DNA from 2 places in the Mesorhizobium sp. M0522 genome. Region 1 is predicted to be linked to the other one. Evidence: riboswitches for the same ligand, from Rfam matches in the RefSeq annotation. Region 1 holds a riboswitch; the other holds the start of a gene.

Region 1 (14,949 bases):
AAGAAGTAGGATACGACGAACTGGTCGAAGGACACGGCGAAGGCGAACAGCCCGCCGGCAATGACGCCCGGCATGATCCAGGGCAGCGTGACGCGGTTCGTCAACTGCCATTGATTGGCGCCGAGCGAGCGCGCCGCCTCTTCCAGCTCGTGCGCGAAGGTCTGCAGTCGGGCCGACACGACGACAATGACGTAGGGAAGTGCAAGCGCGACGTGGCCAAGCAGGATAGCGAACAGGCCGCGCCCAATGCCGACGCCGAAGAAGAAGATCAACATCGCCGTGCCGGTTATCAGCCACGGAATGGCGATTGGCGGAAACAGCAGCGCCTGCAGGAATTTCTTGCCGCGAAACTCATAGCGGTAGAGCGCAAGTGACGCCGCCGAGCCAAGCACGACGCAGATGATGGTAGTGATGACTGCGATTTCGACACTGTTCCAGGTGGCTGAGATAAGCTGGTCGTTCTGCCACAGCGAGACATACCATTCCGTCGTCCATTCGAACGGCAGCTGGTAGAAGGGCGAAACGTTGAAAGACATTAGCGCCATGATGATGATGGGCACATAGAGGAAGGCGAGCAATAGCCAGATGTAGAGGCGGCCGAGCCATTCGAGAACACGTGTCGTCGCCATCACGTAGCCCTCCGCAGCACCGGCGAGGCAACCGCCAGGATGACCAGCACGACGGCCAACAGGATAAAGGAGAGCGCAGCACCCAGCGGCCAGTTGAACACGGCGACGAACTGGTCCTCGATGACAGTGCCGTAAAAGGTGCCGGTACGGCCGCCGAGGATGCGCGGTTCCATGAACGAACCAACAACCGGGACGAAGACGAGCGCTGCGCCCGCCACCAGCCCCGGCATCGACAGCGGAATGATGACTCGATTCAGCACCTGCAGCCGCGAGGCGCCGAGCGAGCGCCCGGCCTCGATCAGCGAGTCATCGATGGCCTGCAGGGTCAAGTAGCACGTCAGCACCATGTAAGGCACGTAGGAGTGCACCAGCCCGATGATGACGGCCGGATAGGAATAGATAAGATCAATGTTGATCTTGAACGGCAGGACGGCGTTGAGCGCAGTGTCGAGGATGCCGCCTTCACGCAGCACCATCGCCCAGGAGAAGATGCGCACCAGCCCGTTCGACCAGAACGGCAGGATGACGAGCAGGAAAATCGCCTCTCGGCTGCGGCCTTTCAGCACCTTAGCCAGCACATAAGCGGCGGGATAACCGATGACGATGCACCACAGCGTCACCTCGAGGCCGAGGCGCAGCGAGGCCAAAAGCAATGTCAGATAAAGGCTTTGTGAAAAAAAGGCGGCATAGTTTTCGAGCGTGAACGCCCACGGCTTTCCCGACAGCGGCAGGTCGGTCATGAAGGAGAAGAAGACCATGGCTGAGAGCGGCAGGAAGATCGCAACCGTCAGCCAGAGATAGGCAGGCGCCAGCAGCGGCAAGGCCGATCTCAATCCGCTGCGCGACGCGGCCGCAACCTGTGCTGCCATGACATCCTCCTCCCAGGATGGGAAGCATCAGCCGACATGGATGGTCGGCTGATCCCGGCTTCTGCTGTTACTTCACGTCGACCTTGAGCTGCTGCCAGAGCGACAGATAGGTTTCGCGCTGGGCGTCTGTGATCGGCGCCTGGAACTGAATGCGCTTGGCGACTGCCGGGTCACCCATCACCTTGCGGTTGAACGCATCGCCGGGAAGTGCTTCTACAGCCTTGGTGTTGGCGGATACCGGGGCTCCGACCTTGGTGACCCATTCGACATAGAACTTCGGGTCGATCATGTAGTTGATGAAGGCCTCGGCGCCGGCGACATTCTTGGAACCGACCGGAATGGAGAAGGCGTCGAGCCAGGCGACAGCGCCCTCCTGCGGGATCACGAGCGAGACCGGCAGCTTGAAATGGGTCTTGGCGCGGTCGGCCGAGCCGCTCCAATAGGTGCCGATGTCGATCTGGTTAGAGGCAGCCATCTGGTTCCAGTCGTTTTCCGAGCTCCAGAACGTCTTGATCTGCGGCATCAGCGAGGTGAGCTTCGCCTTGACCGCCTCGATATCCTTGATGTCGTTGATGTTCTGGCCGGTGGCAATGGCGCCGAACTGAACCGCCTCGACGGCATCATCACGGATGGTGACGCGGCCCTTGTGAGCGGGATCCCACATTTCGGCGATGCTCGTCGGCGGCTTGTCGAAGGATTTTTCATTGATGGCGAGCGCCGTCAGGCCCCAGACCCACGGCACGCCATAGACCTTGCCGTCATGGACGAGCATCGGCGATCCGGCCTTGTCCTTGCTGATGTCGGGAAAGTTCGGCAGCTTGGACGTGTCGATCGGCTGGATCAGCTTTTCCGCCATCGCCTGGTCGTTGAAGGCGGCGTTGATCATGACGACATCGTAAAGGCCGGGATTGGTCCTGAGCTTGGTCAGCATCTCCTGTTCGGAATTGAAAAAATCGTTGACGACCTTGCTGCCGGTCGCCTTCTCAAAGGCTTCGATGGCCCACGGCTCGTCGGCGCCGTAGCCCTTCCAGTTGAGTACGTGCACCTCGTCGGCCTTGGCGGCAAATGCGAGTGCGGAGGTGAAGACGGCGGTCGCCGTCAGCAGGGCAGTCAAGTCGGGCATGCGCATGTTCGTTCCTCTCTGTGTTTGCCCGCTTCCCGGGCTTTGTCAGGCTGTCGGGCGTTTGGCCTCTTGCTTCCGGCCATGGAGGCCGATCGGCGGACCGCCGGCATGGCTTAGGAATGTCTGGATCTCGTGGTCGGTCGGCGCTGATGAACCACCGTGGCGGGTGACGGAAATGGCCGCCGCCGCATTGGCGTAGCGCGCTGCTTCAAAAGGCGGCGCGCCGCGCGCCAGCGCACTGACGAAAGCGCCGATATGGGTGTCGCCGGCGCCATTGGTGTCGATGGCGTCGACCTCGAAGCCGGCACTCGTTTGCGCCGAGCCATCGGCCAGCCGTATGTGGCAGCCTTTCGCTCCGGCGCGAATAACGACGCCGACGGCCTTCGGGGAGTGGTCGCTAAGAAGCCGTGACGCGAGTGTCTCGACGTCGCCCGGACCGGCAATCGCGGCCGCTTCCATCCTGTTGCAGCTCAACCAGGTGGTGCGGGCGAGTATCCGAGGCAGGATAGGGCGGGGAATGTCGACGACGACAGGTGTCGGGTCGAGGACAAGCGGTGTGTCGGCCGGAAGTGCCTCGATCCAGTCGACAAGCGCGTCTCGGCTTCCCGGATAGCTAAGCGTATAGCCGGAGGTGAACACCCAATCCCCCGGGGCGACCGAGACGGGCGCCATCATGTCAAGGCTGAGCAAGCTCTCCGCACCAGGCCACGAGACGAAGGTGCGCTCGGCATCGCTGCTGATCATGGCGACGCAATTGCCGCTGTCCATGATGGGCGATGGCGTCGTCAGTGTCTCGATCCCCTCGCTGGCTAAGGCCGCGCGCAGGAAGTCGCCGTTGGGTCCGCTGCCGAGCTGGCCGCCGAACACCACCTTCATGCCGGTGCGGCTGGCCGCGACCATCATGTTGAAGCCGCCGCCGGCGACTTGCGTATAGCTCGACGCCGTCTTCTCCGTACCCGGCGCCGGCAAGGCGTCGATGCGGTAGACATAGTCGACCACCGCGCTGCCGACATGGACGACACGCCCACTCATATCGCCGCATCCTTGCCGGGACCCGTCCTGTCGGCACGGCGCTTGGATATACGGGCCGCAACAAGGTCGGCGGTGAGCGCGCCAACCGCCGCAATGTCGATGCCCTTGAGGTCTGCAATGCGGTTCTGAGGCAGTCGGGAAAAGCCGGTGCAGGCGCCGGCCATGCCGGTCGCGATGGCGCCGATCGTATCGGTGTCGCCACCGAGATTGGCACTGATGACCGCCGCTTGCCAGGGATCATCGCCGGCGACTTCCAGCACGGCGAATGCAGCCGGAACGGACTCCTGACTGGCGACGCCGGTGCCGACCAGATCGGTGATCAGCCGGATCGCGTCCTTCGTCGCCTTGCCGCGCACAAGCTCCTGCGCCCACCCAATGCGGGCGGCAATGTCACCGCCGGTCACCCAATAGCCGAGTGCTGCTCCGCACCTCGCCGCGGCGATGGCGCTGTCGGAAGCGGCGCGCCAGTCGCCGCCGGCGACGCCGCAGCTGACGGCCGCCGCAACGGCGGCTGCGGCCGCAATGGCAACCGAGGTGTTGTGCGTGGCCCGGCAGGTCTCGGCAACTTTGGCGACCAGCGCGTCCAGCGGCTCTGGCGGCATCATGATGCCGACCGGCGCAATGCGCATGGCCGCACCATTTGTGTCGCCGCTGCGCCCCGCTTCCTCGGCCGGCACGCCATTGTTGATGGCGTCGATGGCGCGTTTGGTCGATGGTCCCAGCAGATCGTAGCTGCCGCGCGCTTTGACGTCGCGCTCCCAGTCGAGCAGCGCGTTGACCCACCGCGCATGATCGAAGCGGTTACCGGATTCGACCAGGATACGGCCAAGCAGAAGCGCCTGTTCGGTGTCGTCGGTGATCGTTCCAGCGGGAAGCCCCTTCGACACCGGATGGTCGGCGAAAGGAGCAATGAAGCCCTCTACATGGGCGTAGAGTTCGGCAATCCGGGCCGGCGACAAAAGCTGCGTCGGCATGCCCAGCGCATCCCCCAGTGCCCCGCCGACAAGCGCCCCCATGGCCCGATCAGTCATATTCCCGGTGTTGTCGTCCGGCATCACTCAGAACCTCATATGCAGCGCAAAATGCGCCGGGTTGAGCAGGCTGGTCACATATTCGATCGGCCGGTCATCGGCGGCGCGGGTCAACCGGCGACCGCGAAGGAACGGCGTGCCTTGCGGGCAACCGAGGATTGCAGAGTCCTCGGCGTTGAGCATTTCGATGCCGACCCATTCCTCGCCATGGTCGGGAATGAGGCCGGCGCCGCGCAGCGTCTGGTGCAGCGAGCCTTCGCGCAGCCCGCGTAACGGCACGTCCTCCAGTTCCGGCGACAATGGCAGGCGGCTGCGCTCGATGGAGATGGCGTGGCCGTCGCTGGCATTGGTGCGCACCCGGTCGACAGCGATGAAAAACGGGTTTTCTATACCAAGCCGTGCGGCAAGATCGGGATCCTCGATCACCTCGAGCCGCAGCGTCCGCGTCTCTGCATTGGCGCCGGCATTGGCGAGCGCCCGCGACCAACCGATGGAGTCATCAACGGGCTTGCCATCGAAGGTGACGAAAGAGCCGATGCCGACTTTGGTGGTGATCAGCCCGCGGCTGGACAGTTCCTCGAGGCCTTTGCGGACGGTGTTGCGGCTGACGGAGAAACGATGGACGAGCTCGTTCTCGCTTTGCAGCCGGTCGCCGAAGCCGAGAACACCGGAGCGGATTTCATGTTCGAGAACGGTGGCGATCTGTTCGGGCTTGCCCGTGCCGGGAGACAGTTGAACCGAGCGTCGCTTCATATGGGTACCTGTTCAGTGAGCCTGTATAATCCTGTTCATATCACGGCAGGCTTGTCAACGAGTGCCGCATGGAGCTGCTATCGGGCTTGATTAGGCGTCGCGACGAGCAGTCGCCGGTTCCGTCGTCGTGGGACCTGGCGTCCAGCGCCAGCTCCGCATCATCGGCAACATAGCGGGCGTTGCGGTAGTCGCGAATGAAGCTGATCCGACCTTCACACCACTCGAGCCACATAAAGTGGTTGGGTTCGCGTCGGCTCGGTCTCGAACACCGCGATCACCTCCCGGCCCTCGTGCCAAGCCGGCTTGAGCCACACGCCCTCGCTCTTAACGTGGTGAAGAACCTGCTGACGTCTGCTGAGCCTGAGCGAAGCGGATGCAAGGACGGATGAAGCTTCACTGTTTTTCGAAGCCGATAATCCCTTGAATGACAGGGATGGCCTGCATCGCTTGAGCACACCGGCGGTGACGATGAAATGGCCGTAAGACGGACAATGTTCATTCATTGTCGGAGGCAGTTCGTGATCCCGAGTCCGGTTCAACAGGACGGCCTAAGGAGCGTCAGCCTAGCGCCGCCGCAGCCGAGACGCGGGATCGACCGCTCCCGTCGAGGGGCGTCGTTTAGCAGGAGCTCGCGACCAAGGTGAATTCCAGGATCACAGTCGGATGTGGGGAAAGGATGCCACACAACGCACTAGATACGGCGCACGACGGCCGCCTCGCCATCGTTGATCTCGCGGTCGCCGCCTGGCGAGGGCGTCAAACTACTCCTGTCGAGTGAGGTGAATTAGGAGGGGAAATTACCAGCCCGGACCCGCGAGAGGCAGGCGTGTCTTTCGAGAGTTGGAAAATCTTACAAGTTTCGTCGGTCTGCTGCATTCTTCTTAAACATGGCCAAGACAAGCCGCTTGCTTTCGCGCACACTGTCTTCGAGCGGCTTCGCCTTCGCCAGATGCGCCGCAATCGCGCTAGCCAGCATGCAACCCGTCCCGCGCATTGATGCGACAAGACGAGGTGCGTCGAAGCGGATTGGTTCTTGATCGGAACGCAACAGAATATCGGTTGATCGAGGTCCTGATGCATGGCCCCCTTTGATCAGCAGGCCCGGCACGCCGGCTGCCAGCAATTTCCGTCCCAGTCTCACCGCGTCGCTCTCGTCGGCTGGCGGTTCCGCACCAACAAGGACCGCCAGCTCGAGGAGATTGGGGGTCACAAGGCAGCAAAGCGGCATCAGATCGCGCCTCATGGCAGCGATGGCACCTGCTTCCAGAAGCCCCCGGCCGGAGCTCGAGGCCAGCACCGGATCGAGCACTGCCGGCACCTGCGGATTTTCGCGTAGCACAGCCGCGACGGCAACGACGATCTCGGCCGTTGCGAGCATGCCGATCTTAATTACCGCCACCTTGTTGGCCTGCAGCGCGGCGCGCATCTGATCGGCCACAAGATCGGGCTGCGAAGGATGGATTTCCATCACGGCTTCGTGCGTCTGCACCGTCAGCGCTGTGACAGCCAGGCAGGTGCGCACGCCAATGGAAGCGATCGTCTCGATATCGCGTGCAATTCCAGCCCCACCGCTGGAGTCTGATCCGCCGACCACGAGCACATGCGGTTCTCGACTCAGCGCCATGGCTTTGTCTTTTCGATCCATTCTCGCGTGCGCGCTTCGGGATCGGCATTCAACGTGATGTCGGTGACCACCGCCGCGCTGTCCGCACCAGCCTCGAAGACACCGTCGAGCCGGTCGGGGTTGAGGCCGCCTATTGCGACCAATGGGATCGGTGCGACCCGGCGCTTCCACTCGCTGATCCGTTCGAGCCCTTGCGGCGCCCATTTCATCTGCTTCAGGATGGTGGGATAGATGGGGCCGAGCGCGATATAGTCGGGCTCGGCAGCGATAGCCGTTTCCAGTTCGAGATGATCGTGCGTGCTGAGCCCGAGCTTCAATCCGGCGTACTTAATCGCCAGCAGGTCGGCCGCAGCCAAATCCTCTTGGCCGAGATGGACGAAGTCGCAGCCTTCCTCGATTGCCGTGCGCCAATGGTCGTTGACGATCAGTTGGCAACCATGGACCGCGCAGACGCCGTTCGCGCGGCGGATTTCCGTCCGCAACGTGGCCTCGTCCCTATCCTTGATGCGCAACTGAACCAGCTTGACGCCAAGCGGCACCAGCCGTTCGATCCAGGCGGCGCTGTCGACGATCAGGTAGAAGGGGTCGAGCTTCATGAAAAAACTGCCCTGCCAATTGTCGGCGTCGACGGCACGGCGACGTCGCGCGGTTCGAGCATTCCCGAGTTGAAAGCTTCACGACCGGCCTCGACCGCCTTGCCGAACGCACGCGCCATGCCGACCGGATCGGCCGCCTTGGCGACCGCGGTGTTCAGGAGTACGGCGTCAAAGCCGAGCTCCATGACGGTTGCCGCGTGCGACGGCCGTCCGAGCCCCGCATCCACGATCAGCGGAACGCCTGGGAAATGTCCGCGCATCGAGCGCAGCGCCGTGATGTTGATCGGTCCGAGAGCGGAACCGATCGGCGCGCACCACGGCATCAAGACCTTGCAGCCCGCCGCAAGCAGCCGCTCGGCAACGACAAGGTCGTCGGTAGTATAGGGGAATACAGCAAAACCGTCCTCGCACAGGATGCGGGCGGCTTCGACCAGACCGAACACATCCGGCTGCAGGGTGTCGTGGTTGCCGATCACTTCGAGCTTGACCCAGCTCGTACCGAAGACTTCGCGCGCCATTTTCGCAGTCGTGACCGCTTCCTTGACGGAGTGGCAGCCAGCAGTGTTGGGCAGGATTCTGACGCCGAGCGAGCGGATCAACGACCAGAATTTTTCGCCGGCCCTGCCGCCTGCCATTTCACGGCGCAAGGAGACGGTCAGCACCGACGTGCCCGACGCCTTGACCGCATCGGAAAGGATAGCCGGCGAAGGATATTGAGCCGTGCCGAGAAGCAGGCGGGAGGGAAGCGTCGTCCCGAGAAGATCGAACATGGCTAGCCTCCCTGCATGGGCGAGAGGATTTCGATCCGGTCGCCGTCGTTCAATTGGAATTCCGCCCGGCTGGCTTTGTGCACGAGGTCGTTGTTGACGGCGGTCGCGAGCCAATCGCCCTCATAGTCAAGCGCGGCAAGCAGCTCGGCCAGCGTGGTGGCGGCAACCTCATGCACTTTGCCGTTGACCATCAGTTTCATGAGCAAGCTCCTTGGTTCCGTCTTGATTGAAAACCAGGTCGGCAGCCTGGCGCGCCATGGCGGGAGCCAGGAGAAAACCGTGACGATAGAGCCCGTTGATCGCGATGATCTCACCGTTCGTTTCGGCGCGCGGCAAATTGTCGGGAAAGGCTGGACGGACGCCAACACCGGTTTCAACGATCTCGGCCTCGCCAAAGGCCGGATGGAGGGCATAGGCGGTACCCAGCAGCTCCAACATGGAGCGCGCCGTAACCGGTCCGGCGGACTGGCTTTCAATCATCGTCGCACCAACCATGAAACGGTGGTCGGTGCGCGGCACTGCATAGAGTGGAAAGCGCGGATGCAGCAGCCTGACCGGGCGCGACAGCGAGGTATCAGGGGTGCGCAGGATGAGCATTTCGCCGCGAACGCCGCGCAACCTGTCATCGGCGGCTGCCATTCCCGTGCAATCGATCTGACGATCGAAACCAAAAACATGCTGGGCGTCGGCGCCGAAGTGGAATTCGACACCCATGGCCGCGAGCTTGTCATGAAGCGCTGCCATCGCCTGGCGCGGATCGAGATGGCCCTCATCGGGAAAGAGCAATCCGCGGCGGAAGCGGCCGGCTAAGTCGGGCTCCAGCAAGGCAATTTCATCTTCCTCGACGCGCCGATAGCCCGTCGTGCGGCTGGCGAACCGGTCGAGCTCGCCCGCATCGCGCGGCGCGGCCACGACCAGCGTTCCGGTCCGCGTCACCTGGCCGGGCGTTGCGGCATCCCACCAGTCGGCGGCACCGCGCCCGAGATCCAGCACCGGCTGCTCGGCGCTTTCGCGCTCGCACCATGGCGCCAACATGCCGCCGGCGAACCACGACGCATTGCCCCCAAGGCCAGGCCTTGTCTCGGCAACGGAAACCGCCGCGCCGCGTGCGGCGAGCTCGAAGGCGGCGGTGAGGCCGGCAACGCCGGCCCCTTTGACCAGCACCTTCATGATGGCTCATGCGCCTGTGGCGAAAGCGGTGCGCCGGTCTCGTCCGCCGGCACGTAGAGATCGCCGCCCTCGCGGTATTTCGCCGCCATCGCCGCCATGCCCTCCTTCTGCGCTTCGGCGCGGATGTCGTGGGAAATTCGCATCGAGCAGAATTTCGGTCCGCACATCGAGCAGAAATGCGCCAGCTTGTGCGCCTCCTTGGGCAAGGTTTGATCGTGGAAGGACCGCGCTGTTTCGGGATCGAGCGACAGGTTGAACTGGTCCTCCCAGCGGAACTCGAATCTGGCCCGCGACAGCGCGTCGTCGCGGATCTTCGCCGCCGGGTGACCCTTCGCCAGGTCGGCGGCATGCGCCGCGATCTTGTAGGTGATCACGCCGGTCTTGACGTCGTTGCGATCGGGAAGGCCGAGATGTTCCTTGGGCGTGACGTAGCAGAGCATGGCGGTGCCGAACCAACCGATCATCGCCGCGCCGATGCCGGAGGTGATGTGGTCGTAGCCCGGCGCGATGTCGGTCGTCAGCGGGCCAAGCGTATAGAACGGCGCCTCGCCGCAAACGGCGAGTTGCTTGTCCATGTTCTGCTTGATCTTGTGCATCGGCACGTGGCCAGGCCCCTCGATCATCACCTGGCAATCCTTCGCCCAGGCGATCTTCGTCAGCTCGCCAAGCGTTTCCAGCTCGGCGAACTGCGCCGCATCGTTGGCATCGGCGATCGAGCCGGGACGAAGGCCGTCGCCGAGCGAGAAGGAGACGTCATAGGCGCGGCAGATGTCGCAGATCTCCGCGAAGTGCTCGTAGAGGAAGCTTTCCCGGTGATGGTGCAGGCACCATTTTGCCATGATCGAGCCGCCGCGCGAGACGATACCCGTGACCCGGTCAACGGTCAGTGGGATGTAATGCAGCCGCACGCCGGCATGGATGGTGAAATAGTCAACGCCCTGTTCGGCCTGTTCGATCAGCGTGTCGCGGTACACCTCCCAGGTCAGATCCTCGGCAATGCCGCCAACCTTCTCGAGCGCCTGGTAGAGCGGCACCGTGCCGATCGGCACCGGCGAGTTGCGGACGATCCAGTCGCGGATGTTGTGGATGTTGCGGCCGGTCGACAGGTCCATCACCGTATCGGCGCCCCAGCGGATCGCCCAGACCATCTTTTCGACCTCTTCGGCCATCGAGGAGGTGACAGCGGAGTTGCCGATATTGGCATTGATCTTGACCAGGAAATTGCGGCCGATGATCATCGGCTCGCTCTCTGGGTGGTTAATGTTGGCGGGAATGATTGCGCGTCCGCGCGCCACCTCATCACGCACGAAATCCGGCGTGACGAAATCGGGCAGTGTCGCGCCGAAAGCCTCGCCGTCGCGCTCAAGCTTGCCGTGCAGGATCTCGCGACCAAGGTTCTCGCGGATGGCGGCGAACTCCATTTCGGGTGTGATGATGCCGGCGCGCGCATAGGTAAGCTGAGTCACCGCCTTGCCTGACTTGGCCCTCAGCGGCCGGTTACGGACTGGAAACTCCGGCGTCAGGCGCTCGCCTGCGGCGAATCCGTTGTCTTCCGGCCGCACGTGGCGGCCGTCATAGGCTTCGACATCGCCCCGCGCCGTAATCCATTCGTGGCGAAGCCGGGCAAGGCCGTTTTCGATGCTGGTTTCGACAGTCGGGTCTGTATAGGGGCCGGACGGATCGTAGACGGTGACGGGCGGTTCGCCGGCCGTCGGATGGACGGAGATTTCGCGCATCGGTACCCTGATCTGCGGGTGGATGGCACCGGGCTTGTGGATTTTTCGTGAGGCGGGCAGCGGTCCCGTCGAGACGGCGGGGGTGAGGGCATTCATCTTGAGGCTCCTTTGCTCGTTGCATTGGAGACCCAGTTCTGTGCCGGGAGGATGAAAAGACGCTTCTGTCGACCTGCCGAAACAGGATCTCGGGCGTAAACTCCCGCAAAGCGCTTGCACCGTCCCTACGCCAGTATGAACTGGATCAGGTTCAACGGGTCACTGCGCCGCGAATGCCAGCAGTATCTCAGCCCCTTGCCGGGACTCCCCTGGTGAATGCGTGAGGTTGGACGGGACGGCTCCGGTTTGTCAAGCGCGTTCTGGCCGCGGCTGATCGGCCGCCGGTCAGACCGTGCGGAAAAAATCGTGCATGTCTCGGCGACAAGTCAAGCGTCGGAGATGAAGGCAGGGACAAGGGAATCGCAAACCGTCGGACTAAAAATCGATCCTGATGATCACACCTTCAATGGGGACCAAAGGTTTGCGCGTAGATCGCCTCGATTCTTCCTACCTCGTCATTGGTCAGCGCGGCGAATTCCTTTTCGCGCGCGCGGTTCGATAGATGTCCATCATTCTGGTGAAGAAAACGGAAGAGCAGATCGATCAACCGCTCGGGCATGTCGATAAAGGCGTCCACCTGCTGCCGGAACTGATCGTAGCGCTGCAGAAATGCGGTTTCCTCGGGAAGGTCCCGTTCGATCGTCCGCTGAACGCAGGCATAGAGGAATTCGGCGTGCGGGGTTGCATCGAAGAACCGGTAGAAATCACCGGTGTCATTCAGCACCCGGACGTTGAATTGCGGCGTCGGTTCCCATTCCACCAACGGCAGAAGGCGCTGCGAATAGCTCTCGAGCACGCCCCTGTACTCGTTGATCTGGTCCAGGATCGCGGCCGAGACGGGAAAGACAACTCCCGGCGGATTGAAGCCGCGCATGGCAAGGACGTGGTGGATTAGGTAGCGGTGAATGCGGCCGTTTCCGTCCTCGAACGGGTGAATGTAGACAAAGCCGAAGGCGAGGATTGCGGCGGCTACGACTGCATCAAGGTTTTGCGCGGGGCCCTGATCGAACGCCGCCATTCCATCAATTAGCCGCGGCAGGTCCTCGGGCCGAGCGCTGATGTGATCGGGCAAGGGCGTGCCGTTGTCTCGGTCATGCTCACCGACGAAACCTCCTTCTTTTCGGAAGCCAAGTCTTACGAAACGGGCGTCGCCAAGTACAATTCTTTGCAGACGCAGCAGCTCATCGCGATTGATCGGCCAGCGGCCGGATTCGCCGATGGCGCGGCCCCAGCGCTGGATGCGATCTTGCGGCGGGTGCTCGCCCTCGATCGCATAGCTTGATCGCGAGTCTTTGAGCAAAAGAAAGGCGGCGGTCCGAGCAAGAAGGTCGCGCGGCACGTCCGCTACGATTGCCTCCGCGCGCCGCGGTAGTTCAAGGCCGATGAATTTTTCGAGAATCTTGGTGCGGAACACCAGAGGGCAGAACTCACGCGTGCCGGGGAGATTGTCCCTTACGCGGTAGCGCGAAGCGGTCTTGTCGGGTCCCGGCCACTGCAGCTCGGGATCGACAACCGGAATGTATCGTCCGGCCTTCGCGTCCGGCAGATCGATACGCGCGCCCCTCAGCCATTCATATAAAAACCAGATGCGTCGGGCATAACTGCCGGTCGGGCTTTCACGGACCAGCGCCTCGATCGGCGCGGGACCGGTCACTTGGAACAGCCGCTTGAGGACGGCAAGGTTCAGTCCCTCGTACTTGAGCGCAAAGGTCAGGTGGCCTTCGAGGGTAGGATTTGGGGCATGGCGGGGGGTCATGATCCGCCAGCCATCCCGTTCGGTAATGCGATGATGCTCGCCCGTGGCGAACAACCTACGGGGCAAGGGCACGGCGAGCCTGTAGGCTCCGATCAGGGCGCTGTACCCGGCCGGGGTCGCCGTTTCAGGAAGGCGGATTTCCTGAAAAACGGTAACAGGACCTGAAAATTGGTGCTGTTGCACCGCAGGCATGAAAAGCGAATCCTTCCATCGAATTTTGGTTAGTTCGAGCCAAAACCTATGAAAAATGACCCTATCCCATGAAAATTGATGCCACAAGACAAATTTTCCGAAAACCGATTCTAAGACGGTGCTGAAGTCGATCAAGCAAGAACTCCGCCACCGGCTCAAGGAAGCGACTTCAGACAAAAAGGTGAGTCCAGGAACCGCCATTCGCCCGTCTGTTAGTCACGAGGCCGGCACGGATGGCCCGCCTTACGTCGAGCCGGATTGCTCGAGGAGCAGCGCGCCGTTCGGGGCTCACTCATAGAGCGCTCCGGCGCGCGATCCCGATTTGATAGCCGCGATCACGCTCGCGACTGATCTTGGTGACGTGGCGGCGTCGGAGTAGAAAAGTGATGCAGGATCTCGGTGGCGTCGTGTGTGTGTGTGTGTGTGACCTGAAATGAGTTCTCTACGGTATGGGGGGCGGCACGCAGCGCGCGCGTCTTCTCGGCAAACAGATCGACGAAGCGGCACCGAAGGGAAGTTCCCGGCATTCATTCTCGCCATCGCTGCCCCAATTTGCCGACCGGACTGCCGATCGATCTCGGCCAATACCTTGCGCGCGCAAGGGCCGAAGCTGAACTGGGCGGCACCTGCTCATTCGGGAGCTAACTCATGCTTGGCGCGCTAGCCCGAGAGAGCTGTGCCTGATCGAATGCGTGAAATCGTAGCTCGGGGTGGAGAGGCTGACGCGGTCATCTGTCACCCGCCTTCGGGCTGTAACGGAAAGCGCGACATCGTCTCCAATGCTCGTTCCCCACGTCGAGGGCCCAGCGGCTTGGCTGCGGGGGGACTGTCAGCTAGTGGCCGCTGGGCCTTGACGACCAGCGAGCGTAAGAGGAGGCCCTGTGCTGGCTGACGAAAACTTGCGAGCAAAGCCGCGGAAAAGCATCATTCGAACGAATTCTTTCGTCGAGACGAGGAGGCAGTGAGCGGTAGCCGCCGCTTTGAAGCTCTCCGGCAGCTGCTACGCTGGTCGTTCAGAGGGTCGCAGCTGCGCTTGCGCCGTCATATCAGATAAGTCTAATATAATCCGCGCCTGGCCATCGAACGCCGCGGCGCCCTCGGGTCGGCGCTATTCATCGGGTGGGCATGTCGGGCACGCAAGGGAGGACGAAATGAGACTGGTTCAGTCATTTGCATTTGCTGCTGTGCTGCTTCTTTCGTCTGCATTGTCTGCGGCCCCCCACTCGGCTCGTGAGGACATCGAAGCGGCGTTGGTAAAATTCATGGACGCCTTCAACAGCGGAAACGCAGCAGCGGTAGGTCAAATGTATACCGACGATGCCGCCCTGCTGCCACCCGACGGCAAACGCATCGATGACCGCAAGGGCGTGGAAGAATTCTGGCAGGGCGCAATCAAGGCCGGGATGAAGAATCTCACCCTGAAGGCGCTGGAAGTGGAAGGGAGCGGGAATCTCGCCTACGAAGTTGGCGCATTTACGCTCAGTGTGCCGAGCAAAGGCGGTGCCCCTTCCACCGTTGCGGGCAAGTACATTGTCGTTTGGAAAAAAGGGGACGACGGGACATGGCGCCTGC
Region 2 (14,949 bases), on a different contig from region 1:
ATAGCCGCCGGCATATTCGATCCAGCGGCCGTCACCATCCGGCGCGATGATGCTGGTCACGGTGCGGTCGAGGAAATCGCGATCGTGGCTGACCAGGATCACCGTGCCGGCAAAGCCGGCGACCAATTCCTGCAGCAGCTCCAGCGTCTCCATATCGAGGTCGTTGGTCGGCTCGTCGAGCACAAGCAGGTTTGCCGGCCGCGCCAAAACGCGGGCGAGGATCAGCCGCGCCCGCTCGCCGCCCGAAAGCTCGCGCACCGGCGTGCGCGCCTGTTCCGGCTTGAACAGGAAGTCTTTCATGTAAGAGACGACGTGGCGCTGCTCGCCATTGATGACGAGGTTCTCGCCGCGCCCGTCGGTGAGATACTGCGCCAATGTCTCCTGCGGGTCGACGGCTTCGCGCTTCTGGTCGAGCGTGGCGATCTCCAGATTTGTGCCGAGCCGCACCGTGCCCGCGTCCGGCTTCAATTCGCCGGTCAGCATCTTCAACAGCGTCGTCTTGCCGGCGCCGTTCGGCCCGACCAGACCGACGCGATCGCCGCGCTGGATGCGGGTCGAGAATCCCTTGACCACGGTCAGATCGCCAAAGCTCTTCTCGATGTTCTTGGCTTCGATCACCCGTTTGCCGGATTCGGCGGCGTCGCTGGCTGTCATCGTCGCCGCACCCTCGGCGCCGCGGTGGCCGCGAAAGCGCTGGCGCATGGTCTGCAACTCACCGAGCCGGCGCATGTTGCGCTTGCGCCTTGCCGTCACGCCATAGCGCAGCCAGTGCTCCTCGCGCACGATCTGGCGACCGAGCTTGTGCTGCTCGCGCTCTTCCTCCTCCAGCACCGTGTCGCGCCATTCCTCGAAATAGCCAAAGCCCTTGTCGAGACGGCGGGTCTGGCCGCGGTCGAGCCAGATTGTGGCGCGCGACACGCGCTCGAGAAAACGGCGGTCATGCGAGATGACGAACAGTGCCGAGGAGGTGCGGGCAAGCTCCTCCTCCAGCCATTCGATGACCGAAAGGTCAAGATGATTGGTCGGCTCATCGAGGAGGAGAATGTCGGGCTCCGGCGCCATGACGCGGGCGAGGGCGGCGCGCCGCGCCTCGCCGCCGGAGAGGTCGTTCGGCCGTTCCTCGCCGGTCAGGCCGAGATGCTCCATCAGATAGGTGGCGCGGTAGGGATCGTCGGCCGGCCCGAGCCCCGCCTCGACATAGGCGCGGACAGTCGCAAAGCCGTCCATGTCGGGCATTTGCGGCAAGTAGCGCACGGTCGCCGAAGGCTGGCGGAAGACTTCGCCGTCCTGCGGTTCGATCAGCCCGGCGGCGATCTTGAGGAGCGTCGACTTGCCAGAGCCGTTGCGGCCGACCAGGGCGATCTTGTCGCCAGCAGAGGCCGTCAGGGCGGCACCGTCGAGCAGCGGCGTGCCGCCAAAGGTCAGCTTTATCCCGTCGAGATTGAGAATTGGCGGCGCCATGTCGGCTTTCTGGGCTCAGCTTTCCGGAAGAGGATAGGGATGTGCGAGCAGCAGCACGCGGCCGCTGGCCAGCGCGATTTCCAACCGGCCCCTGACCTCGTTGGAAATGGTCAGCGACGAGCCGAACGCAACCTCGACATGGTCGAGCGGCCATTTGGCACCGGTGACGCTCAGGCCGGCGAGATCGGAGAAGCCGAGCACCGAAAACAGCGTGCCGTCGGCATAGTCGAAGCCAGTCTTTCCCGGCAGCAAGGGAATGCCTTCCTGTGCGCCGCTGGTCAAAAGCACTTCCGTCCCGCCTTCCGCCAGCCGGACGCTTAGCGCCAGATGCAGGAAGATGTGGTCGGTGCGTTTGCCGCCGAAGGCGCCTGCGAGCACAAGGCTTGTCGCACCGCGTTCGAGCGCGGCGGCGATAGCGAGTTCACCGTCGGTCTTGTCCTTTTCAGCGGGAAACACCTGCCGTGGCACGGCGGCCAGATCTTCCGGCAAATCGGCAGGCACCGAATCGAAATCGCCGACCCAGAGTTCCGGCCTCAGGCCCAGCATACGGGCATGGCCGATGCCGGAGTCGGCAGCGATGACACGCGAGCCTTCGACCTGGCGGTCGAGCAGCGGCGTGCGGATGAGATCGCCGCCAAGCAGGATGGTGAATGTGCTCATATCTCGTGGCCCTTACCAGCCCTGCCCCGGAAACGGAAGATGAAACGGCAGACGAAACGGAAGGCTGGGCTTTGGATGCCCGGCAAACTTCCGCTTGCGCAGCACTTCGGCCGGGCCTATGTGTCGCAACGCTCTAACGGGGTGCCGGACGCGATTTTCGCGGACCGGCTGAGAGGCAAGACTGCCAACCCGCTGAACCTGATCCGGTTTGTACCGGCGGAGGGATTAGACGTTTCGGACAGCCCGACGCCTCAATTCCTTTCAACGCGAACGAAGGAGGCGCCGATGCGCAGTTTTTTCCACTCTCTTGTCTCAATTGTCCTGCTTGCGGCATCCGCGCTCGCCTTGCCAGGGCAGGCATCGGCACAGGATAGACTGACGGTCTATACCTATGAAAGCTTCACCGCCGATTGGGGTCCGGGACCGGCGGTGAAGAAGGCCTTCGAGGCCGAATGCAGTTGCGTCGTCGAATTCGTCTCGGTCGCCGACGGCGTGGCGCTGCTCAACCGTGTGAAGCTGGAAGGCGCCGCGACCAAGGCCGATATCGTACTTGGCCTCGATACCAATTTGACGGCGGATGCCAAGGCAACCGGCCTGTTTTCGCCGCATGGCGCAATATCGGGCGTCAGTGTGCCGGGCGGCTGGAGCGACGATATTTTCGTGCCGTTCGACTATGGCTATTTCGCCGTCGTCTACGATACCGAAAAACTGACGAGCCCGCCGAAGAGCCTCAGGGAATTGGTCGAGGGCGATGCCGGAGAGAAGATCGTCATCCAGGATCCGCGCACCTCGACGCCGGGCCTTGGCCTGCTGCTGTGGGTCAAGTCGGTCTATGGCGACAAGGCGCCGGAAGCCTGGGCCAAACTCAAGGCGAAGGTGCTGACGGTAACGCCGGGCTGGAGCGAGGCCTACGGCCTGTTCACCAAGGGCGAGGCGCCGATGGTGCTGTCCTACACCACCTCGCCGGCCTACCACATGGTCGCCGAAAACACCGAGCGCTACCAGGCGGCGTCCTTCGAGGAGGGCGAATATCTGCAGATCGAGGTTGCGGGGATCACCACCAAGGGTGCGAAGAACCCGCTGGCAGAAAAGTTCATTGCCTTCATGACCGGACCGAAATTCCAGGATGTCATTCCCGAAACCAACTGGATGTTCCCGGCCGGCAAAACCGACAAGCCGCTCAACCCGGCGTTCGACAAGCTGGTCAAGCCGACCAAGACCTTGCTGTTCAGCCCGGAAGACGTCGCGGCCAACCGCAAGGCCTGGGTCGATGAGTGGCTTGCGGCGATGAGCAAGTAGGGCTCAAGCCTCGTCGGATGTTTACGCCAAGCCACCCCCCTCTGGCCTGCCGGCCATCTCCCCCTCAAGGGGGGAGATCGGCAGCTTTGTCGCCTCTCCTCGTCCTGCCACTTGTGAGATTGGCGAAGGCGGCTGAGTGCGCAATCTCCCCCCTTGAGGGGGAGATGGCCGGCAGGCCAGAGAGGGGTGGGCTCGGCCATTGTCAGGTATTTCCTTCGATCAACGCCTGTCTCGGGTAGCGCGACATGCGTACGCGTCATCCGGCCGATCCCCGCGTCACCGCCGGCATCGTCGCGCTCGCTGCCATCGCGCTGCTTATCGGCGGAGCATTCGCCGGGCTCCTCGTCGAAGCTACGCGCGACCTGTCCGGCGCCGCTTCCGCCTTCGATTCCTATCTCCTGCGTGTTGCCCGCTTCACGCTCTGGCAGGCTCTGTTGTCGACCCTGCTCTCCGTCGCACCGGCGCTGTTCGTCGCGCGCGCCCTGTCGCGGCATCCGCGTTTTTTCGGGCGAGGCTTCATCCTCCAGCTTTTCGCCGTGCCGCTGGCGCTGCCGGCCATTGTTGCCGCACTCGGTGTCTTGGCACTCTATGGCCGCGCCGGGTATTTCGCCGGCACGCTCGGCGCGATTGGCGGGCAGAGCTGGCCCGGCATCTATGGCCTGTCGGGCATTCTCGTCGCCCACGTCTTCTTCAACCTGCCGCTGGCGACGCGGCTGTTCCTGGAAGCGCTGCAGACCGTGCCGGCCGACCAATGGCGGCTGGCGAGCCAGCTTGGCATGGGGGCTGCGCCGGCCTTCCGGCTGATCGAATGGCCGCCGCTGCGTGCGGCCTTGCCGGGCGTTGCCGGGCTCGTTTTCATGCTGTGCATCACCTCCTTCACCATCGTGCTTACGCTCGGCGGCGGACCCAGAGCGACGACGCTGGAGGTTGCCATCTACCAGGCGCTGCGTTTCGACTTCGACCCGGCGCGGGCTGTGACGCTGACCCTGCTGCAGATTGCCCTGACCTTCGTCGTCGTGCTGGCCTTGACGCGGCTCGGCGCCAATATGGTCGGGGATGCCAATCTGCCGGTGGCGCCGCGCCGGTATTTTTCAGCCGGTGCGGCCGAGACCGTGCTGAACGCATTGGCGATCGGGCTCGCACTGCTGTTTGTCGCCGGGCCGATGGCGGCCACGTTGGCAGCCGGGCTTGGCGCCGATCTCGGCCGCCTGGCCGGCGAGAGCGCGGTGCGGCAAGCGACGGCGACCAGTGCCGTGCTCTCCCTCCTATCGGCGCTGCTCTCTGTGGCGTTGTCGCTGTCGCTGGTCGTGGCGCGCCGGGCGCTGGCGCTCACCCGGCGGCAGGGCCGGCGGACACTGCTCGAACATCTGGCCGACACCGGTGCGGGGTTCGTCCTGGTGGTGCCGCCCATCGTCATCGGCGCCGGCTGGTTCCTGCTCTTGCGCACCGTCGGCGATGTCTTTGCGATCGCCCCTGTCATGGTCGTTACGGTCAATGCGGTGATGGCGATGCCGTTCGCCATCCGCGCCATTCGCCCTGCCTATGACGCGGCGAGCGAACGCCACGAACGGCTCTGCGCACAGCTTGGTATCTTGGGCTGGAACCGGTTGCGGCTGGTCGACTGGCCGTCGCTGCGGCGGCCGCTCGCCACCGGCTTCGCGTTCGCCATGGCGCTGTCGCTCGGCGATCTCGGCGTCATTGCGCTATTCGGCAGCGATTCCGTGCAGACCTTGCCCTATCTGCTGCTGGCGCGCATGGGCAGTTACCGCACCGAGGATGCGGCCGGCCTGGCGCTGCTGCTCGGCCTTGTCTGCCTGGCGCTGGTGTTGGCCGCAGACTGGCTGGGAAGGAGGGAGAAATCATGATGCCGATCAGCCCGGAACGGTCCATTTCCGTCGAAAAAGGCGCGGCCGTGCGGCTCGATAATGTCTCGTTCAGCTATGGTGAAACGCCGCTTATATTCGATGTTGATTTCCCGGCGTCGGAAATCACCGCCATCATGGGGCCGAGCGGTTCGGGAAAGTCGACGCTGCTCAATCTGGTGGCCGGCTTCGAGACGCCGCGGTCGGGCCGCGTGCTGATCGGCGGCGCCGACGTCAGCACTGCGCCGCCATCAGCGCGGCCGGTATCGATGGTGTTCCAGGAAAACAACCTGTTTGCCCATCTTTCCCTCGAGCAGAATGTCGGGCTCGGCCGCTCGCCTTCGCTCAGGCTGAGCGACGCTGACCGCGCCGCAATCGCCGCAGCGCTGAAGCGCGTCGGCCTTGCCGGCAAGGAAAGCCGGCTGCCGCGCGAACTCTCGGGCGGCGAGCGGCAGCGCGTCGCGCTCGCCCGTGTCCTGGTGCGCGACCGGCCGGTGTTGTTGCTCGACGAGCCGTTCGCTTCGCTCGGACCGGCACTGCGCGACGACATGCTCGACCTGGTGGCCGACGTCCATTCGGAGCAGCGCATGACGGTGCTATTCGTCACGCACCAGCCGGACGATGCGCGCCGTATCGGCCAAAACATGATTTTCCTGGATGGTGGCACGGTTGCCGCGACGGGCACCGCGGCCGATTTTTTCGTCGGGGCTGGACCGGAGGCATTCCGACGTTATATCGGCTCGGGTCCGTTTGCGGTTGGATCACGAGATGTTGCCCGGAAGGGGACATAATTTATGGTCAAACCGGCGGAAGGCGAAGCGGCGCTTGCTTGCCATGGTCGAGGTAGTGTGGCTAGGTCCGCCAGGAGCTGGTCCGGCTTAGACCGTGATTTGCCCTTGCTGCCTCGTATCTGTCGGACGCACGAAGGACGCCGTAGCTCTTGATTTTGCGCGTGATGCTTTCCGGAAATCGCGCCCGATTTTCGCGGTCACGTCCCAGGACTTGAAAGGAAGCCGATCTGCCGACCGGCATCGACAATCGGAGGGTGAAACCGCTGGCGCGCTTTCTGGCGCTGGCCGGTCTCGCCGTGGCGCTGGCAAGCTGCCAGATGTTCACGCCTCCCGACGTGCAGGAATCAGGCTTTCAGCCCTCAGACAAGCCGATCACGGTCGACAATGTCGCCGCCAACGGCAAGCTCGCTCAACTGGCGAAGGCGCAGCACCCGCGCATCCTCGCCACCTATGGCGGCGAGTATTCCGACCCCAAGCTCGAGCGCATGGTGGCCAAGATCGTCGGCAGACTGACCGTGGTGTCGGCCAACCCGACCCAGACCTACCGCATCACCATCCTCAACTCGCCCAACGTCAATGCCTTCGCCCTGCCGGGCGGCTATCTCTACATCACCCGCGGGCTGCTGGCGCTGGCCAACGATTCGGCCGAGCTTGCCGCCGTCATTGCGCATGAGATGGGCCACGTTACGGCCAACCACGGCCTGCAGCGGCAGCAGCTGGAAGCCGAGGAGGGGTTGGCGACCAAGGTCGTTTCGGATGTGCTCGGCGACAACCCGACGGCCAAGGCGGCGCTGATCCGCGGCAAGCTGAGGCTGGCCCAGTTCTCGCGCAATCAGGAGCTGGAGGCCGACGCCATCGGCATCAAGTCGATCGGCGAAGCCGGTTTCGACCCCTACGCCGCCGGCCGCTTCCTGCAGTCGATGTCGGCCTATACCGATTTCCGCTCAATCAGTGGCGCTACCGACGCCAGCCTCGACTTCCTGGCGACGCACCCCAACACGCCGCAGCGTATAGACCTCGCGCAGCGCCACGCCCGCCAGTTCGGCGCGCCCGGTGTCGGGTCGCGCGACCGCGATTCATTTCTTGCCGGCGTAGACGGGCTGCTTTACGGCGACACGCCGGAGGAAGGCTATGTGCGCGGCGAAACCTTCCTGCATCCTGGCCTCGGCGTGTCGTTCTCGGTGCCCAACGGCTTCATCATCGACAATTCGGCGGCGGCGGTGACGGCGACCGGCCCGGGTGACATGGCGATCCGCTTCGACGGCGTTTCGATCGACAAGAACCGCTCGCTGACCGACTACATCCGGAGCGGTTGGGTTGCCGGCCTCGACGACAGCAGCGTGCGCCAGGAGACGATCAACGGCAACGAAGCGGCAACCGCGCATGCCGGCGCCGATGGCTGGCAATTCGATATTGCGGTGATCCGCGCCGGCGGCCAGGTCTACCGCTTGCTGACCGCGGCACCTTCGGCCAGCACCTCGCTGAGCACGGTGGCGCGCTCGGTCAGCGGCTCGTTCCGCATCCTGAGTGCTGCCGAGAAGGCGGCGTTGAAGCCACTGCGTATCCGCATCGTCACGGTGCAACCCGGCCAGACAATGGGCTCCCTGGCCGCACAGATGGTCGGCGTCGACCGCAAGCTGGATTTGTTCAGGGTGCTCAACGCGCTGTCGCCGGGTGCCGCGGTTTCGGCCGGCGACAAGGTCAAGATCGTCACCGACAAATAGCAGCCGACGCGATTCAGGCTGCGAGAAATTCCGGATTCTGCTTTACCAGCGCCGCCTTGAGCTTTTCCATGGCGCGCGCCTCGATCTGCCGGACACGTTCCTTGGAGATGCCGAGCGTCTCGCCGAGCGCTTCGAGCGTCGCGCCCTCGTCGCTCAGCCGGCGTTCCTCGATAATCCTGAGCTCGCGCGCATTGAGAGCGCCGAGTGCCGTCTTCAGCCAGACAGAGCGGCGTTCGACGTCGATCGTATCGCCGACGACCTCATCGGGCAGCGGGTCATCCGAAACCAGGAACTCCATCCGCTCGGTTGCGCCCGCATCGTCGGCTAGCGGTGTGTTGAGCGAGCTGTCCGGCGCCGAAAGGCGGGAATCCATCATCGCCACATCGGCCTCCGATACCCCGAGAGCCGCCGACACTTCGCGGTAGAGCGTGGCATTCGACATCTGCTCGGCGCCGTTTGCCAGGCGGGCGCGCAGACGCCGCAGGTTGAAGAACAGCGCCTTTTGCGCCGAGCTAGTGCCGCCGCGCACGATCGACCAGTTGCGCAGGATATAGTCCTGCATCGAGGCGCGAATCCACCAAGTCGCGTAGGTCGAGAACCGGACCTCGCGCTCGGGCTCGAAACGGGCCGCTGCCTCCAGCAGCCCGACATGGCCTTCCTGGATCAGGTCGCCCAGCGGAAGGCCGTAGTGGCGAAACCGCGACGCCATGGAAATGACCAACCGCATATGCGCGACGGTGATGCGGTGCAGCGCGTGCTGGTCATTGTTTTCCTTCCAGCGCAGCGCCAGGAGATGCTCTTCGTCACGTTCCAGATAAGGGGCTTTCATCGCCGCGCGAACCATGGTCCGTCCTGCACTGTCTTCCATCATGCCGCGCTCCTGCTCCAGGCGTTGCGGTGCGATCGAATCGTGAGTTGGCGCCGATGGTTGAAATGGCGGCGCCGCGCCCTACAACAGCGAAGAACGTGCCATGCGGGGGAATGTTCCCCCGGACTGTCATGTCGATTGCGCTGTTCCAGGCGATTCGCCACCGGCCTTGACTCAGCCGGATGGCGCCCGGAGATGCTGGTTGAGAATTGGATTTCAAGGGCGCGAGATTTTTGAAATTTAGTTTCTTATTCTGGCATCGCGCATCTGTCATTTTCCGGCACTCGCAATGACGCCGGACATCGGCCGAGGACGGGATCACAGAAAAATGAAATGGCTCAAATCGCTCATCATCGCCGGAACGCTGCAGGTTCTGGCCATCGCCGCCGGTCACGCCGGCGCCAATCTCGACCAGATCAAGCAGTCCGGCGTCTTCAAGGTCGGCACGGAAGGAACCTATGCGCCCTTCACCTATCATGATGCTTCCGGCGCGCTGGTTGGCTTCGACGTCGAGATCGCGCGGGCCATCGCCGAGCGCCTCGGCGTCAAAGCCCAGTTCCTCGAAGGCAAATGGGACGGGCTGATCGCCGGTCTCGATGCCAACCGCTACGATGCCGTCATCAACGAGGTCGGCATCACCGAGGCGCGCAAGGCCAAATATGATTTCTCCGATCCTTACATCGCCTCCAAGGCGGTGCTGATCGTGCGCGGCGACAACACCGACATCAAGGGTTTCGCCGATCTCAAGGGCAAGAAGGCGGCGCAGTCGTTGACCTCGAATTTCGGCAAGCTGGCTGAAACCAACGGCGCCGAGCTCGTCGGCACCGACGGCTTCGACCAGTCGATCCAGCTGCTTCTTACCGGCCGCGCCGACGCCACCATCAACGACAGCCTGTCCTTCCTCGACTTCAAGAAGCACAAGCCCGACGCCAATGTGAAGATTGCCGCGCAGGAAGAAAACGCCGACTATTCCGGCGTCATCGTACGCAAGGGCGATCCGGAACTGGTGGCCGCCATCAATAAGGCGCTGGCCGACATCAAGGCCGACGGCACCTACCAGAAAATCGCCGACACCTATTTCGGCCAGGACGTTTCGAAGTAAAACGGCTTTCTCGTGTGGGCCGAACGCCGGCCCGCGTCGTTCATATCGCGGCGAGCTGTCTTTTGACGGCCCGCCGCTTTCGCGTGATATGAGCGACGGCAATCTGGCAAGGAGGAGCCTTCGTGCCGCACTGGCTGCAATTGATGCTGGAATCCCTGCCTACGCTGCTGTGGGCTGCACTGATCTTCACCGTGCCGTTGACGCTGCTGTCGTTTGCATTCGGTCTTGTCCTAGGCCTGGTTGTGGCGCTTGTCCGGCTGTTCGGTCCCAAACCGCTGGTCGCCGTGGTCCGCTTCTACGTCTGGATCTTCCGCGGCACGCCGCTTCTCGTGCAACTGTTCCTTATCTTCTACGGCCTGCCATCGGTCGGCATCCTGCTCGACGCCTTTCCGGCAGCACTGATCGGCTTCACCTTGAACATCGGTGCTTATTCGTCGGAAATCATCCGCGCCGTCATCGGTTCGGTGCCCAAGGGCCAGTGGGAAGCGGCCTATTCGATCGGCATGACCTGGGCCCAGGCAATGCGGCGCACCATTCTTCCACAGGCGGGGCGCGTCGCCGTGCCGCCGCTGTCCAACACCTTCATCTCGCTGGTCAAGGACACTTCGCTCGCCGCCGCCATCACCGTGCCGGAGATGTTCCAGGCAGCGCAGCGCATCGTCGCCACCACCTATGAGCCGCTGATCCTCTATGTCGAGGCAGCGGCCCTCTATCTGGCCATGAGCTCCGTGCTGTCGGCCTTGCAGGCGCGGCTGGAAACGCGGCTCAACCGTTATGGCGGCTTCCTGGAGGCGCGCGCATGATCGGCCTCACCAACATCGAAAAGCGTTTCGGCGACAATTTGGTGCTGAAGAGCGTGACCGTCACCATCGAGGAAGGCAGCGTCACGGCGCTTGTCGGGCCGTCGGGCGGAGGGAAGAGCACGCTTTTGCGCTGCATCAACCTGCTCGAGCTGCCGACTTCAGGCACGGTACGGATCGGCGACGATGCACTCGAATTCCACCCCGGCGGCAGGGTCTCGACCAGGGATATCCAGCGACTGCGGCTGCAGACCGGCATGGTGTTCCAGAATTTCCAGTTGTTTCCGCATCGCACTGCGATCGAGAACATCATGGAGGGGCTGGTGACGGTGCTGAAATGGCCCGAGGAGAGGGCGCGCGAACGGGCGCTGGCCCTGCTCGAAAAGGTCGGCATGGCGCACAAGGCCGATGCCTGGCCGGCGACGCTGTCAGGTGGCCAGCAGCAGCGCGTGGCGATTGGCCGGGCTCTGGCGCCTTCGCCGAAAGTCCTGCTCTGCGACGAGCCGACCTCTGCACTCGATCCGGAACTGGCGCAGGAGGTGGTCGACGTGCTCGGCAAGCTCGCCAGCGAGGGCACGACCATGGTGATGGCGACGCATGATCTGCGGCTCGCCTCCAAGATCGCGCGGGAAGTGGTGCTCCTCGATGCCGGCAACATCGTCGAGCAAGGCCCGGCCGCGGTGCTGTTCAGCAACCCGGAACGCCAGCGGACCAAGCGGTTCATTGCCACGCTGAAGCACGAGGCGGAAAGGGAGGGCGGCGAAGGTTAGATATGCCCGTCGCCGGTCAGCTAAGACAAAAAAACCCGGCGCAAGGCCGGGTTTTTCTGAATTCGAAAGCAAAAAAGCTCAGGCGGCTTCTTCCTGCTCGGCTTCCTCGTTGTCGGCCTTGGCGCCGCGCTTCGGGCCCTTGTTGAGGTTCACCTCGATGAGGCGCACCGCTTCGGTCTCCGACATGCGGTTGACGGCCGCGATCTCGCGGGCCATGCGATCGAGCGCCGCCTCGTAGAGCTGGCGCTCGGAATAGGACTGCTCCGGCTGGTTATCGGCGCGGTAAAGGTCGCGCACCACTTCCGAGATCGAGATCAGATCGCCGGAGTTGATCTTGGCATCATATTCCTGGGCGCGGCGTGACCACATGGTGCGCTTGACGCGGGCGCGGCCCTGCACGACCTTCAGCGCGCGCTCGACATAATCCTCTTCCGACAGCTTGCGCATGCCGATCGAGGTCGCCTTGGCGACCGGCACCTTGAGGCGCATCTTGTCCTTCTGGAAGTCGATGACGAACAGCTCCAGCTTGTGGCCCGCGACTTCCTGCTCATCGATCGAGACGATCTGGCCGACACCATGCGCCGGATAGACGATGTACTCGCCGGTCTTGAAACCGTGGCGCGCTGCGGTGGACTTCTTCTGCGGGGTGATCGTTGCCATTACGCCCTGAACTCCTTGTTGTGGTACCGGCATCGTGCCGGCCCGAACTCGTGCGACCGGGGTGACCGGTCCTTAGCCACACAACGATGAACTCACCGGAAAGGCCAGGACCGGCAAATCGCAACATTGCGACCGCCTGCCCCAGATCGCTCTGGTCCGGATTGAGAAATTCACCTTTCAGTGATTTGGGGCGTTTGCGCCATAAGTCGACGTTGTGTCACCGGCATGTTTGGTTGATATAACACAAAAAGTCGGAAGAATCAAGGTTTTGCTGCACGCGCGAAGGCCACGCGCCGTCGCCGCCTGTCAAGGCAGTTAATGTATCACGTCTGTTACGCGGCGTCAGGCCGCCGCAGCCGGCAGGCTCGTCAGTCGCCTTCGCCGGGCTCGGCGGAGAAATATTTCTCGAACTTGCCAGTTTCGCCATCGAAATTTTTAGCGTCGGCCGGCGGCTCCTTCTTGGCGGTGATGTTGGGCCATTTGTCGGCATATTCGGTGTTGATCTGCAGCCATTTGTCGAGGCCCGACTCGGTGTCGGGCTTGATCGCGTCGGCCGGGCATTCCGGTTCACAGACGCCGCAATCGATGCACTCGTCCGGGTGGATGACGAGCATGTTCTCACCTTCGTAGAAGCAGTCGACCGGACAGACCTCGATGCAGTCCATGTATTTGCATTTTATGCAATTGTCGGTCACGACATAGGTCATTGGTCGGCTCCGGGACGTCCCATTTTATTGGGCTTTTTTGGTGAGGTAACGCCTTTGTCCGCTGGTGGCAAGGGCGGCCCCTGCCAGCGGTGCCGCGGTTTCCGGAATGAAATTCCGGAAGGCCGGCAAAGCGGGCGTTCGACCTTGCTCAATCGTCGCCGAGCAGGTGGTCGGTCTGGCGGCGTTCCTTCTTCGTCGGGCGACCGCTGCCGGCCTCGCGCAACGGCGGCACCGCATCCGGAAGCGCCTCGCCCTTGGGCGCGGGGGGCGGCGACATGTCCTCGTAGAGCAGGCGGGCCTCTTCGGCCGGGCCACGCCGTACGCCGGTGCCAAGGACTTTCCAGACGAAGATCCGCCGCTCCAGCGTGATGGTCAAAACGTCGCCCGGCCGGACCGTATCGGAGGCCTGCGCTGCTTTGTCGCGATTGATGCGGACGCGTCCGGCGACGACCAGCTTGGCTGCCAGCGTGCGCGATTTTACCGCGCGCGAGAAGAACAGCCACTTGTCGATGCGCTGGCGGGCATCAGTGACCATTGGACGAGCAGCCTACTTCTTCAGCTGGTCGCGCAACGCGGCGAGCTTGGCGAAGGGCGAGTCCGGATCGAAGCGGACCGGGCGTTCCTCACGCGGCTTTGGCTGGAAGGCGGGCTTTGCGCCTTGGGCGCCGCCTTTGCCGTCCTGTCGGCCAGCCTTCCAGTCGGGCCGGTTTTCGCGCCGGTCCGGGCGTTCACCTTGCGGCTTGCCGGCGCGCTGTTCTGCCGCCTCGCCTTGCGGCCTGGGCTTGAACTTGCTGCGATCGAAGCGCGGCTTGCCGGCGCCGTCGCGCTGGTCGTGGCGCCCCTGACGGGCGGGCCGGTCGCCCGGCGTCGGTTGCCCGCCGGCATCTGCCGGCGCATCGCTGCGGCTGTCCGGCCCAGCTTGACCATTGCGCGCGCGATTGTCCCGATGATTGTCCCGGGGGCGGTTGTCATGCTGGCGATGACGCGGGCGCTGGTCGAAACGACCCTGCCGCCATAACAGGACAGGTTTTGGCTCCTCCGCTTCTGGAGCAGCTTCGCCGGAGACGGCTTCCGCCGTCGCTGCAGGTTCGGCCGGCGATGCTTCCGTAGTGTCGGAAACCGGCGGTTCTGCCGATGCCGCAGCCTCAGTTTCCGCCCCAAGTTCCGCCCTTGGCTCGGCCGCTGGTTCCGCAGGCGCTTCAGCAGTCGCCTCCGCGGCGGGCCGGGTCTCTTGCGTGACTTCTGCCGCAGCTTCAGGGGCTGGAGCTTCCGCGACAGGCTCTGCCGTCGCTTCGGTCACAGCTTCGGCCGCCGCCTCCGCAACAGGAGCCGCATCCGACACAGGTTCCGAAGCCTCCGCCGGCGGCTCTGCCGCGGCAGATGCTTCCGCCATCCTCGCCTGCTCGACTCGCGCAGCCTCTTCCGCCGCCTGCTTTGCAGCGGCAGCTTCACGCGCGGCATTGTCCTGTGCTTCGAGCCGCGCCTTGACCTCGGCCGCCGGTTTGGCATCGGCGCGATAGCCGAGTCCCTTCAGGATTTCTTCCATGTCGTCGGCGGTGGCGCCGAGAATCGACATCATCGGCGGCGTCACCATGAAGGACTGGCCGTCATAGGCGCCGTCGGGGCGAGGGCCGAGGCCCGGCTTCCAGTTGGTCGCCGGCCGGATCAGGTCGGCCAGCCGTTCGAGAATATCGACGCGTACAGCACGCCGGCCAAGATTGCGGTAGCCGGCAAGCTTGTAGAAGGTCTTGTCGAAGGTCGGATCGATGACCACCGAGGTGCGGCCGGAGGCCAGTGCGTGAACGACATCGCCGAAGCCGGGCTTGTCCTTGCCGTCGTTTCTCAGCGCCCACAGCAGCGTTATCAGCCCGGCCGGCGCCGGTTTGATCAGCGCCGGCACGAAGACATGGTAGGCGCCGAAGCGCACTCCGAGACGGCGAAGCGCCGCGCGGCCTTCCTGGTCGAGGGATTTCATCTCGTCGGCGATGTCGCGACGGTTGATGAGGCCGAGATGCTCGACAAGCTGGAAAGCGATGCCGCGGCCGATGCCGGTGATCTGCTCGGCATTCTTGAGATCGACCAGCGGCTTCAGCAGGGATTCGATCTGGAAATTGACGAAGCGCTCGGCGCGCGCCGCAACCTTGTCGCGGGCCGGGCCGGTGAGTTGCTCGTCGGCCAGCAGAACGAGACGCGGCTTCAAAGCGTCTTCGCCGGCAACCAACGTGCCGATCGGGGCGCCGATCCA

What was found. Region 1 has a riboswitch for thiamine pyrophosphate ahead of thiC (phosphomethylpyrimidine synthase ThiC). Riboswitches for the same ligand answer to the same signal wherever they lie in the genome.
Region 2: linked by a shared signal. The riboswitch ahead of thiB (thiamine ABC transporter substrate binding subunit) and the one ahead of thiC (phosphomethylpyrimidine synthase ThiC) in region 1 are both predicted to bind thiamine pyrophosphate.

The regions. Positions count from the first base shown of each region.
Region 1 covers NZ_JAMYQW010000016.1:114,817-129,765, forward strand. Annotated here, with positions in the region: gene NKI58_RS18710 (ABC transporter permease) at 1-629, opposite strand, end outside; gene NKI58_RS18715 (ABC transporter permease) at 629-1,498, opposite strand; gene NKI58_RS18720 (ABC transporter substrate-binding protein) at 1,566-2,627, opposite strand; gene NKI58_RS18725 (PfkB family carbohydrate kinase) at 2,667-3,653, opposite strand; gene NKI58_RS18730 (ADP-ribosylglycohydrolase family protein) at 3,650-4,684, opposite strand; gene NKI58_RS18735 (GntR family transcriptional regulator) at 4,712-5,437, opposite strand; gene NKI58_RS18740 (hydroxymethylpyrimidine/phosphomethylpyrimidine kinase) at 6,288-7,082, opposite strand; gene NKI58_RS18745 (thiamine phosphate synthase) at 7,052-7,657, opposite strand; gene NKI58_RS18750 (thiazole synthase) at 7,654-8,427, opposite strand; gene thiS (sulfur carrier protein ThiS) at 8,430-8,627, opposite strand; gene thiO (glycine oxidase ThiO) at 8,596-9,597, opposite strand; gene thiC (phosphomethylpyrimidine synthase ThiC) at 9,594-11,429, opposite strand; TPP riboswitch at 11,534-11,650, opposite strand; gene NKI58_RS18770 (Fic family protein) at 11,833-13,377, opposite strand; gene NKI58_RS18775 (YybH family protein) at 14,529-14,949, shown strand, end outside.
Region 2 covers NZ_JAMYQW010000001.1:384,330-399,278, reverse strand. Annotated here, with positions in the region: gene NKI58_RS02045 (ABC-F family ATP-binding cassette domain-containing protein) at 1-1,461, opposite strand, end outside; gene NKI58_RS02040 (thiamine diphosphokinase) at 1,477-2,121, opposite strand; TPP riboswitch at 2,249-2,363, shown strand; gene thiB (thiamine ABC transporter substrate binding subunit) at 2,407-3,420, shown strand; gene thiP (thiamine/thiamine pyrophosphate ABC transporter permease) at 3,666-5,285, shown strand; gene thiQ (thiamine ABC transporter ATP-binding protein) at 5,282-6,073, shown strand; gene NKI58_RS02020 (M48 family metalloprotease) at 6,328-7,797, shown strand; gene NKI58_RS02015 (RNA polymerase factor sigma-32) at 7,811-8,668, opposite strand; gene NKI58_RS02010 (amino acid ABC transporter substrate-binding protein) at 8,994-9,767, shown strand; gene NKI58_RS02005 (ABC transporter permease subunit) at 9,890-10,570, shown strand; gene NKI58_RS02000 (amino acid ABC transporter ATP-binding protein) at 10,567-11,337, shown strand; gene NKI58_RS01995 (CarD family transcriptional regulator) at 11,416-11,997, opposite strand; gene fdxA (ferredoxin FdxA) at 12,366-12,704, opposite strand; gene NKI58_RS01985 (RNA-binding S4 domain-containing protein) at 12,853-13,239, opposite strand; gene NKI58_RS01980 (helicase-related protein) at 13,252-14,949, opposite strand, start outside.